3 regions of the Enterococcus spodopteracolus genome follow, and region 2 is predicted to be linked to each of the others. Evidence: predicted binding sites of a transcription regulator. Region 2 holds the regulator's gene; each other region holds the start of a gene.
What was found. Region 2 encodes LexA, which represses DNA repair genes until DNA is damaged. Its sites were predicted from a motif close to CNAACANNTGTTNG; they were not measured.
Positions count from the first base shown of each region.

Region 1: a site for LexA is predicted at 2,309-2,322, ahead of recX (recombination regulator RecX). Genes of this name have one in related genera too.
Region 3: a site for LexA is predicted at 2,736-2,749, ahead of P3R27_RS13465 (Y-family DNA polymerase). Genes of this name have one in related genera too.

Region 1 covers NZ_JARJHD010000004.1:67,087-71,227, reverse strand. Annotated here, with positions in the region: gene P3R27_RS06990 (YcjF family protein) at 22-738, shown strand; gene rlmD (23S rRNA (uracil(1939)-C(5))-methyltransferase RlmD) at 853-2,229, opposite strand; gene recX (recombination regulator RecX) at 2,335-3,135, shown strand; gene mutY (A/G-specific adenine glycosylase) at 3,128-4,141, shown strand, end outside.
Region 2 covers NZ_JARJHD010000005.1:10-4,150, reverse strand. Annotated here, with positions in the region: gene recJ (single-stranded-DNA-specific exonuclease RecJ) at 1-1,772, shown strand, start outside; gene P3R27_RS07975 (adenine phosphoribosyltransferase) at 1,786-2,298, shown strand; gene P3R27_RS07970 (hypothetical protein) at 2,503-2,721, opposite strand; gene lexA (transcriptional repressor LexA) at 2,900-3,523, opposite strand; gene P3R27_RS07960 (DUF896 family protein) at 3,675-3,926, shown strand; partial or broken gene P3R27_RS07955 (thiamine pyrophosphate-binding protein) at 4,025-4,141, shown strand, end outside.
Region 3 covers NZ_JARJHD010000021.1:3,807-7,947, reverse strand. Annotated here, with positions in the region: gene P3R27_RS13480 (hypothetical protein) at 1-614, opposite strand, end outside; gene P3R27_RS13475 (hypothetical protein) at 861-1,043, opposite strand; gene P3R27_RS13470 (hypothetical protein) at 1,040-1,387, opposite strand; gene P3R27_RS13465 (Y-family DNA polymerase) at 1,380-2,705, opposite strand; gene P3R27_RS13460 (DNA helicase UvrA) at 2,815-3,018, opposite strand; gene P3R27_RS13455 (LptM family lipoprotein) at 3,327-4,141, opposite strand, start outside.

The DNA of each region.
Region 1 (4,141 bases), on a different contig from region 2:
AAGGGTTACGGAGGAAATCAAATGAAAAAAATTTTACGAAAAAAAAAGAAAAATAAAGAATCGATTGAAGATACTGTAATCGAAAATGAAGAAACAAAAATAGAAGAAATATTGGAACAAACACCTGAAGAACAAAAAGAATTTGCTTCCTTTTTCGCTGAAACAATGAAAAGACTTCCTCAAAAAACATCCTCAGCTATTTTACGAAATTTTGATTCGTCAAAAAGCAAAGCGGAACAAACATTAGCAAAGAGTAAAACACAATTCGATCGTTTATTTGAAGAATTCTTAAAAGGGGTAGATGAACCCTTACGTAGAAAATGCCATGCAACGATTCATGCGGCCTCTTTGACAGCGGCGATCATCGGTTGTTCACCGATCCCATTTTCAGATGCTTTTTTACTTGTACCTGTTCAGCTAACGATGATGGGACGTCTCCACAAGTTATTTGGACAATCATGGTCTGAATCATTAGGTAAAAGTGTCTCAAAAGAGTTGATCGTTGTCAGTTTAGGTAGAAGTGCAGTAGGGAATATCATTAAAATCATTCCGGCAGTAGGTACAGTGGCTGGTGCAGCGATCAATGCAACAGTCGCTAGTACGATCACCGAATCATTAGGATGGATCACAGTAAAAATGTTGAATGATGGCGAAGATATTTTTGATGATGTCATGTCTTTCAAGGGGCAAGTTCAAACACTTTTTACTTTATTGAAACGAAAAAAACAAATGAAATAAGGTTTGATCAGAAATAATCGAATAAAAAATAAGCATTGACCTCGGAAATAGTTTTGACTATTAAGTAGAGGAAAGTGCTTATTTTTTATAAGGATTCCGGCTGGCGTAACTGAATTATTTTTTTGTTAATTTCACGACGACTTCACAACGTGCTATTTGAGGGAACATGTCGACAGACTGCAGATACTCGACGTGAAATACTTTCGCTAATTGGACGAGGTCTCTTGCTAAAGTCGAAACATTGCAAGAAATATAAACGAATTTTTGTGGTGGATTTTTTAAAATTGCTTGGATCAACTGCTCATCCAAACCAGTACGTGGCGGATCAACGATGATCCCATCCGGACGAAAGCCTTCATTCAACCACTTTGGTAAGAGCTCTTCTGCCGTCCCCACTTCATAACGAGTATTCTCATATCCTAATCGTTGTGCGTTTTTCTGTGCATCTGCGATGGCTTGAGGGATAGTATCCATTCCACGCACTTCTTTTGCTTTGTTTGCCACACTCAAACCAATTGTCCCAACACCACAATAAGCATCTACGATTGTTTCTTCTGGTTGGATGGCCAAAGCTTTGATTCCCTCACCGTATAAGACTTCTGTTTGTTGAGGATTCAACTGGAAAAAGGCACGAGGCGAAAGATCAAAAGTTACTTCATTGATCCGTTCCTCAATAGCTTCTTTTCCCCAAAGGTGTTTTGTTTCGTCACCCATCACGAGGGAGGTTTTTAAAGGTTGCACGTTTTGCATGATCGAAACGACTTCAGGGAGTTGTTGATTGATCTCACGAATCAGAGTATTTTTTTGTGGGAATTTTTGGCTCCGGGTGATAAAGACAACTTGTAGCTCACCTGTCTGTATACCCACTCGAACCATGATTGTGCGGAAAATTCCGCTATCCGCACGTTCATCATAAATCGGTAAATCATATTTATTCAATAAATCGACGATTGTATTCATCACTTTTTGTGTTGCAGGCTCTTGCACTAAACAATCAGTAATCGCCACTAAGTCATGAGAATTGGCTTGATAGAGTCCAGCTTCAATTTTATCTGTCTGTTTATTTTTTCTCAATTGAAATTGCGCTTTGTTCCGGTAACGCCATGGATCCTCCATTCCAATCGTAGGTAAAAGTGGATACTTATGATAACCGGCGGGTTTGAATTTTTCTAAGGCTTGCAAAAGCAAATCTTTTTTGAAATCGAGTTGTGCATGGTACGCTAAATGTTGCAATTGGCAACCACCACATTCATAGTAGACTGGACATGGAGCAGTCACACGGTCACTACTTGTTTTTTTGACTTTGACGAGTTGGCCTTCGGCATAGCGAGGGGTCGCTTTGGTGATCTTCACTAGAACTTCTTCTTTAGGAAGAGCATACGGAACAAAGACGATCATGCGTTTAAAGTAGCCGATTCCTTCTCCGTTGATCCCTAAACGTTTAATTTTTAATGTGATCGTTTGGCCGTTTTTAACAATTGCTTCTGGCATAGGTATCTCCCTTTTTATCATTATGTGGCTATATTCTAACATATTATAGCGAAAGTTGGGGATTTTCTATGTTATGATAGGAATATATGTTCGAGGAGGGATAGTTTGCTTTCTATTGCAAGAATCAGTAAAGGCAAGGGGCCTTTTTATCAGATCGATCTATCAGATGGCGAAACACTACAAGTATCAGAAGATATTTTAGTACGCTATCGTTTATTAAAAGGACAAGAATTGACAGAAGATAAATTAGCTGAAATCAAAAAAAGTACAGGTTATGATTTTGGTTTACAACAAGCATTAAATTATTTGAGTTACCAATTACGAACGGAAAAAGAAATTCGGATCTATTTAAAAGATAAAGAGATCGGACAAGAAGACCGTCATAAAATCATTGAAAAATTAAAAGGATTAGGTCTTGTTGACGATTTGACGTTTGGTGAAAGTTACGTCCGAACGAATATGCGTTTGAGTGATAAAGGACCAAAAAAATTAGCTCAACAAATGCAACAAAAAGGGCTCTCACCAGAAGTGATCGAGCAGTCTTTAAGCCAGTACCCATTTGAAGAGCAAGTAGAAAATGCACGGCAAACAGCGGAAAAGACTTACGAAAAAAATCGAGCCAAAAGCCAAAAGGATCTATTACGGAATATCCAACAGAAATTGATGACAAAAGGATTTACCAATGATGTGATCCAAGAAGCGATGCAAACCTTACCTCAAGAAACCGATCCAGAAGCTGAATATGAGCTTTTAGTACAACAAGGAGAGAAGATCTGGCGTAAGAATAGTCGCTTTGAACCTCAAAAGAGAAAGATGAAAGTAAAGCAGGGTCTCTATCAAAAAGGCTTTGATTTTGAGATGATCCAGCGCTTTATTTTAGAAAAGGAAGAAGAAGCAAGTGAGTAGAGAATGGGAAAAGTGGTCCTTAGAAAAAACAACAGAATTTCAAGAACGTTTTATTGAATGGTATGAACTTGAAAAGAGAAATCTTCCTTGGCGTTACAATCAAGACCCTTATCGTATTTGGATATCAGAAATCATGTTGCAACAAACCAGAGTCGATACAGTCATTGATTATTTTTATCGCTTTATGGAGTGGTTCCCAACCATCGAAGCGTTGGCGCAAGCACCCGAAGAAAAACTTCTGAAAGCTTGGGAAGGCTTAGGTTACTACTCGCGGGCCAGAAATATTCAAGCTGCTGCAAAACAAATTATGGAAGATTTTGACGGAAAGATGCCACAAACGCCGGAAGAAATCAGTACATTAAAAGGGATTGGACCTTATACAACAGAGGCAATCGCAAGTATTGCTTTTGGGCTACCTGAACCAGCGATTGATGGAAATGTCATGCGTGTAGTTAGTCGGCTGTTCTGTATTGAAGAAGATATTGCGAAAGCATCGAGTCGCAAAGTATTTGATCAAGCCATGCGAAAAATCATTGACGAAGAGCATCCGGGTGAGTTCAATCAAGCATTGATGGATCTTGGCTCAGCAATCTGCACGCCGACCTCGCCTAAATGTGAGGAATGCCCGATCCAAGCTTTTTGTTTAGCAAAAGAAAAAGGGATCCAAACCGCCTATCCTGTCAAAACAAAAAAAGCAAAGCCGCGAAATGTTTATTATGTTTGTGCAGCGATTGAAAACGCAGAAGGTGCTTTTTATTTTGAACAACGAGATCACCAAAAATTACTGGCTGATATGTGGACATTTCCGATGGCAGAAGTAACGAAAGAGGTATACGAAAAACTAGAAGCAGACTGGCAACCTAAGAACGAAATCAGTTTGTTTGATGAGGTTTTAGTCGCCGAAGATGTTGCTTCAGTATTGCCTTTTGCTCATGCGGATAAAATCGTATGGCAAAAACGTCACTTAGGGGAAGTGACGCATATCTTCAGTCATCTGAAATGGCAT
Region 2 (4,141 bases):
AATTACCGGCGGCTTATGCAATCATCCATCCCCGCCATCCACGAGGCAATTATCCTTTTGGAGAATTAGCAGGTGTCGGTGTCGCATTTAAAGTAGCGACCGCTTTGTTGGAAGAACCACCAGCAGAATTTTTAGATTTAGTCGCAATTGGCACAATCGCTGACCTTGTCTCTATGACCGATGAGAATCGGACGCTAGTGGCGTTAGGCTTAGAGGCAATTCGTCATACCGAGCGAGTAGGCTTACAGGCGCTGTTTGCGAAAAGTAGTGTACGTGCGAATGAAGCGGATGAAACGATGATCGGTTTTTCGATTGCGCCGCGCTTGAATGCCATCGGCCGGATGGGAGACCCTAATCCAGCGGTTGAATTACTAGCCACATTCGATGAAAGTCAAGCTCAGACGTTAGCTGAGCAGCTACAAACGGTCAATGAAGAACGTAAAGCGATCGTTGAGCAAATCACCTCAGAAGCATTGGCGATGATCAATGAAGAGAACCAGATCCATTTATTAGCACATCCTGGTTGGCATGAAGGTGTACTAGGGATCGTCGCAGGAAAAATCATGAACAAAACAGGAAAACCAACAATCGTTCTAGATATCAAAGACCAGTCTGTTGCAAAAGGATCAGGTCGAAGTATCGAAGCGTTGAATCTTTTCGATATGCTGAATGAGATGCGTGAATTGTTTACATTTTTTGGCGGCCATCATGCAGCAGTCGGATTAACAATGCCAACGGAAAATATCCCTCAGTTACAAGACCGGATGAATGCTTATATAGAAGAAAAGCAAATCGACTTGTCCAAAGGTCCTGTGTTGGCGATCGATGAAATCGTCTCCCCAAAAGATGTAACGGTCGAACAAATCGCCACATTGAAATTACTGGCACCATTCGGAACAGATAATCCTGTACCTAACTTTTTATTCAAACAGGTTGCTGTCCAAAATGTGAAACGAATCGGCTCGAACCAACAGCACTTGAAGCTCTCTTTAATAGATGAAGATAGTCAATTAGATGCTGTCGCGTTTGGTTTTGGCCCTCAAGAAAACGAATTTGTAGACGATTCACTTGATATTGTAGGACAATTATCGATCAATGAATGGAATGGGCGCAAAAAACCGCAGCTGATGATTTCTGACTTTGAAGTAGAAGGATTGCAAGTATTTGATTGGCGAGCGAAACGTTACCGAACACTAGCAAATGACATCGAAAGTCCGTTCTATTTAGCGTTTGATGAAGCATCGATCAAAGAACTAAATGAGTCGATACAAAAACACATCATTCGTTGGACAGATAAAGAAATGATTCAATCATGGATTCAGGAAAATGAACCAAACGCATTAGTCGTGATCGATTGTCCAACGGATTTGACCGACTTGAAAGAGATCTTATCATTTGGCTCCTTTAGCCGAGTTTACTTTTTAGGTATTTCTGTTGATGAAGCATACTTGAACGGTGTAGGAACAAGAGAACAATATGCTCGACTCTTCAAACTGATCCATGCGCAAGAACGGATCGATATCCGACATAAATTAGGTGCAATGGCCAATTATTTAAAAATTCCACAAAAATTATTAATTTTTATGATACAGGTGTTTTTTGAGTTGAAGTTTGTTACAATAAACAATGGTGTTTTGGAGAAAGTCGCAGATCCGGCGAGTCATCCATTGACTGCAAGTGACCGCTATCAGGAGCGATTAAAAAAAATCAAGTCAGAGGAATTCTTACTATTAAGTGACATTCCCACAATAAAAAAATGGTTAACAACCTAGGAGGAAACAATAAGTGGATTTAAAAAATTATATTGCCAGTATTCCTGACTATCCGTCAAAAGGAATTATATTTAGAGATATCTCGCCATTGATGGCTGATGGAGACGCTTATCGTGAAGCAACGAAGCAAATCGTTGATTATGCGAAAGAAAAACGTATCGATATGGTCGTTGGACCAGAAGCACGTGGATTTATCGTAGGTTGTCCAGTGGCTTACGAATTAGGCGTGGGCTTTGCTCCTGTTCGTAAAAAAGGAAAATTACCTCGTGAAACGATCGAAGTCACTTACGGACTTGAATACGGTACAGATACCTTGACGCTGCACAAAGATGCAATTCAACCAGGACAAAGAGTCTTGATCTGTGATGATTTATTAGCAACAGGTGGAACAATCAAAGCAACGATCGAATTGATCGAAGAACTTGGCGGAGTTGTTGTGGGTTGTGCCTTTTTGATCGAGTTGATGGACTTGCATGGTCGTGACAAAATCGAAGGCTACGACATGATTACCTTGATGGAGTATTAATCAAATAAAATATTGAACAGAAACCCCCCTTCCACAAACGGATGAATCGTTTGCGGAAGGGGATTTTCGTTGGATGAGTAGCCTCAATTTATTGATGGAACAATTGAGTGCAAGGAGTAGGTAGTCAGTTTGTCGTTAAAAAAAGCAAACGAGCGATCATCGTTTGCTTGGACGGAATTTTCATAGAAGCGATCTTATTTACTTTTACGAGTGCCTGGAGCTGTAATAGGTTTCGTGATAGAAGGAGTCTTCATGGGATTGACGACGTTGTGATTGACGGTATTTTTTTTCATCCCACAACATAAACCACAATGTAAACAAAGGAACAAAAACCAACAATGCTGTACGTAGACCAAAATTACCAATAATAATACCTAAAAACAAAACGATCAATACTAAACCAAAACGTCTCATTGATTTCATGATTTTCACCTCTTTATAGAATGCGAACAAAAGTTCGTACCGTTAGTATACGAACTTTTGTTCGGTTTGTAAAGAGGGAAGTTCAAAAAGAACAAAGATATCTACTAAAAAGAGGAAAAGACGAGCTTGAGATCGTGATCTCAAGCTCGTAGATAAATAACTGAATTTTCTTTTCTTATCAATAAATATGACTACGGTACAGACCAACGACACGACCTAAGATCGACACCTCATCTAAAATGATCGGTTCCAGTAAATCATTCTCGGGTTGCAAACGGAAATGATCTCTTTCTTTATAGAACCGTTTGCAAGTTGCTTCGTCTTCTGCAGTCATCGCAATCACGATATCACCATTTTGTGCAGTTTCTTGTTTGCGGACAATGACATTATCGCCATCCAATATCCCAGCATTGATCATACTTTCTCCTCGGATCGTCAACATGAACAGACTGCCTTCTTCTGAGGAAAGGTTTGGTGGGACTGGAAAGAAGTCAGAAGCTTCTTCGACAGCTAGTATCGGCTCTCCGGCAGTAACAACGCCGAGAACAGGGATCGTCGTTGGGCGAATCCCAATTTTTGATAATCCTTGTTGCGTCAATTCGATTGCACGTGGTTTCGTAGGGTCTCTTTGAATAAAGCCTTTTTTCTCTAATCGGGCAAGATGACCATGGACTGTCGATGTTGAAGAAAGCTGAACAGCTTCTCCGATCTCACGGACAGTCGGTGGATAGCCTTTTTGGGTCACTTGTTCGTGAATATATCTTAAGACTTCGATTTGTCTTGTTTCAGTTTGTCGGGCCACAAGGTACACCTTCTTTCACTTGATAACTAAATAGTACCATAGAAAACACTTGATTTCAAACAAATGTTCGCATTAAAGACTATTGATGTAGTTGTTTTTTTTTCATTTTTTATATAAGATGTAGGAGAAGCAAAAGCGAGGAGGAATAGTTGTGTTATCGCCTGAAAAAATCGAACGTATCAATCAGTTAGCTAAAAAGAAAAAAGCAGAAGGATTGACACCAGCTGAAGTCAAAGAGCAAAAGGAATTACGAGAAGCATATCTGACAGCCTTTCGTTCTGGCATGAGACATCATATTGAAGGGATGAAAGTGGTTGATCCCGATGGAAATGATGTCACACCAGATAAATTGAAAGAAATCCAGAAGAAAAAAGGCCTCCACGACCGAAATAGCAAGTTTTAGTAAAAAAAACTAAAAGTCGTTGCTTTTTTAGAGGAGATACTATAAAATTAGAAGTAGAAATATAGGTAAAAAAAACCTAAATTACAGGAGGGGTTACATTGTTTGATAAAATTGATCAGCTTGGTGTGAATACGATCCGTACATTGAGTGTCGATGCAGTACAAAAAGCAAATTCAGGACATCCGGGGTTACCAATGGGTGCCGCGCCAATGGCT
Region 3 (4,141 bases), on a different contig from region 2:
GTGACCAAACAGCTGTATTGTTCTTTAGTATACTTCAAATATTCAAAGGGTTTTTCATTAAAACAATTCCCTGTCGCTTTTATTCTCGTTTGCTGTTTTTCTGCTAATAACCAACTTTTCTTAGTCGAATGCTCTTGCAAGCGTGCTTCTACTGAAATAATCGAGCCATCTTCCTGTTCTAAATAAATGGAAGAATAATACTCCTTAGAGATAGGAACTGCCTTACTTAATTCTGAAATCTGTCTCCCTAATAAACGACAACCAGTTTCCTGGGCGAACGTATAAACCAAATATTCTGAACCATCTTTGAACAAGAGAGAATAGACTTGATACACTTTTTTTGGCTTCGCCTTTTCCTTTTTGGGGACTGCGGCCAACTGTTGAATCACCGGTTGTTTGACTTCGTGTGTTTTTTCATACTGCATTAATTGTTTGACAGTAGGCTGTAGCTTATCTTGGATTTCTCGAAACTGCTCACAGTATAGACAATATCGATCCTTCCCAATCGGATGAAACAAATCCGGATCGGACTTATGTTTCTTTTTGATTTCTTGCAATTTCTCCTCGTAAAAATATTTCATTGTCAGCATTTGTTTGTACTCTGATCGATTCAATTCTTTTACTCCTTTTGTATATTATCTACACATAATAATTTTTTTCTTCAAATAGCTTTCTATTTATTCTATCACACATCAATTCCCTTTATTTTCAGTAGAAAAGGGATCACTGAAACAACTAAACAGAAAATAGCGTTAGATTTTGGAAAGGGTGATTTAGCATCTATTCTACTTTCCTTACCGCTATTTTCTGTACAGATGATCCAGTGATCCCTAAAAAGCCTTTTTGCTCCCAGTACTTCTCTAACTCTCTTCATACGGCGCAATATAATAGTAGAAACTATGATACCCTGCGCTAGCTTCCACATAAAAGGTAAAGCATTCAACGCCAACCTCGTCAATCAATTGTTGCCCATATCCCCAAATTTCCTCTAGTAATTCTTCATAGTAAATATAGCGCCATTCGTACTGTTGAATGATATTCATAGCTGACTCCATTTATCTAACTCCTGGATTCCAATGTGGCGAATTTCATCGTAATGGACCTTATGCTCTCCAACAAAGATTCCTAATTCATCATGTCCTCTGATTTCACCAATAATATCGTCCGGATAGTAGCCTTCAGAGTCTCGTTCTTCCTTTTGGATACAAACAGTTTTTCTTTTCAGGACAGCAGCGTTCAATACTTCCGTAATCTCTTCAGTCGTCATTTGTTCTTTGGCCAAGTTTTGATTTGCACGCTGCTCAACGTCGGCATCGATCTTTTCTGTGTGATCTGAAAGATAAAAGCCTGCCCATTTCAAACGTCCTCGATCGTTGTAATCAATCATTATTAAGCCCTCCATTGCCCCCAGCATGTCCACCAACCAATGTACTTCTAGTAATACTACGTGCGCCTTCTAACTTAGAAGAAGCGTGTACAATCGACGTAAATCCATATTTCTGTCGGATCTTGTCGATAATCTTATCTAGTTTTTCCTCATTAATTTGTTGCTGTGGATCACTAAACAAATCAAGCTGAAGCGAATCGGTATAAACGAGCTTACTATACGTAATTCCAACGTGCCTTACTTCTTGTCCTTCATAATATTTGTTGAATAGATACAGGCAGTAGTACTGAAGCTCTTTCGTGTTATCAGTGAGTGGGATTTTCATTTGGTGCGAAAACCCTGACTTTGATTCCAGAATCGACGTACCTATATACAAGCGAACACAACCAGTCTTGCAATTATGCTGTCGAATACGTGCAGCCACTTGTTCCGCCATTTCCTTCACCACGATCTCTACTTCTTCTTTCCTCGTATAATCCTTCGGTAGCACCTGAGAATTCCCATAAGATTTCTCTTTGGTTGGTTCTGGCGGTTCTGCAATATCTGTTCGATCAATGCCATTCGCATGAAAGTAGAGCTGTAGTCCAATAACCCCTAGTTGCCTCTTAAGCGCGTATGGGTCCCAATTGGCTAAATCTTTAATACTCAGAATCCCCATATGGTTCAATCTTTTTTTCATGCGTGATCCGATACCCCAAAAGTCCGTCATATCTTTAATCGTCCAAATTTTTTCTGGCACATTTTGATACTTCCATTCCGCCAGAAATCCCTTATTATGCTTAGCTTCATTATCTAAGGCAAGTTTAGCCAAAAGTGGATTATCACCTACACCGACAGTTGCGATCAAACCAGTTTCACGGTAAACATGTAACTGTATCTGTCTTGCGAGCTGTTTTCGTCTCTCACTTCTTGTACCAGGTGTCGTAAATAAGTTCAGCGATTTGGTTACCTTTAGAATCGACTCATCGATGGAATAGATCAATAAGTCTTCATCTGCGACGTATTGCCGAAAAATACTATTTACTTCCATATTTTTTTTTATATATAAGTTCATCCTTGGTGGTACAATGTGTAATTCTTTTGGTAGTGGATAAGGTAGATCACGTGGTCTACTGACGTTCGTGATTCCATATTTACTTTTGGCAGTTGGTGCCGCTGCTAAAGTAAGCCCTGACCCTGTATTATCCGCTCGACTCATCACAACTAAAGGCGTTGTTAATGGATTTAAATTTCTTTCTACACACTCAACACTCGCATAAAACGACTTCATATCAATTAAGTAGTAATCATTTACTGGTTCATTTGAGTAATCAAGCATAATAATCTCCCCCATTTCAATTCGATTATACAAACATATGTTCGTTTCTGTAAAGGGGAACATTCTAAAATAACAAAAAAGTCAGACTAATTGTCTGACTATAATAAACCTACTTATTTTTTTCATTTAGCAATTGGAAGTCTTGATCAATGAATTGGTAACAATTCCCACAATTTTTACAATTGTATTGTTTCGTTTGAATATTGAGTTGAATCAATTCACCACAAGCACAGTCAATCGATACAGCCGTTCTTCGTTCTAATCCATATAATGGACGTCCCCAAAAAGTATAGCCTAATTGTTGTTCTTTCATTTGCTTCGTTCCTTTCTAAAAATATGTCTATTCGTAGCTGGTATGACGCTTCGTTCGACCAATGATACATCTTAATGAGTGAACCTGACCTTAGAATGCTCGTATGAACACGTTTTTTATATAATAGTTCTCTCATCTGCTAAATAAATATCACTATCAATTTTATAACATAAAAATAAAATACTGAAGTAGTGTACAAGAGACGTACATAACTAAAATCCTTCTATATTTCCTCACGAGTTCAAAGAAGCCTTCTTTCAAAATAAAAATTGTCCACCGGAACTCTTACGGTAGACAAAATTAGTAAATTATTCTTCGACTCGCTTATATCCATATCCCTCATACAGTTGTATAACAGATTCCACGGAATAAGTCGAATCCTTAGTATCTGTGATAGATACTAGGTCAGCAACGTTAACTTTATTTTCTTCATCAAGAAATAAGTCTGAGTAGCCAATTATAGCAGTAAATTCAGAATTCAACTTGTTCTCAGTTCCACCGTAATATCTCTTTACGCTGACAATCTTTACCAAATTTCCATTGTTTGTTGCAGAATTAAAACTAAACTGTGAGTCATTGCTATTTCTAGCAAATTGTCGATAAAATAGGCCCTCCTCTTTTATCTCAAATCGAGATCCGTAAGATTTTTCCGGGCTCCAATCTTTATATGATCTATTTACTTCTTCATCGATCATACGTTTAATATCGTCTAAATTAACAATATCAGTAGCTTTTTCAGCAACTTCATCTAATCCTTTAACTTCAAAACTAGGATCAAAAGCATCATCTAAAAGATAACCCCTATCTGCCAAACGATTCTCTAAATCTTCTGATATATCAATTTTTGCTAGATCTCCATTCTTAAATTTCCCATCATCAACTAAAGAAAATTGAACATAACGTAAATCGTCCGGAAGAGTATTATTAATTGTTGCGGCCCCAAGTCCACTAACACCGTTAAAGTTAACAACTAAATGCTTTTCAACCTCTCCTGTTGTTAACTTCTTCGGTTCATCAAGACCTTTAACAACTATTTCTTTATCCCCACCGACTAAATTTTTAACTTTTGAAGAATCAACTTCAAGTGTTAATTTAACACTATCTCCATTTGATAACTCTGAAT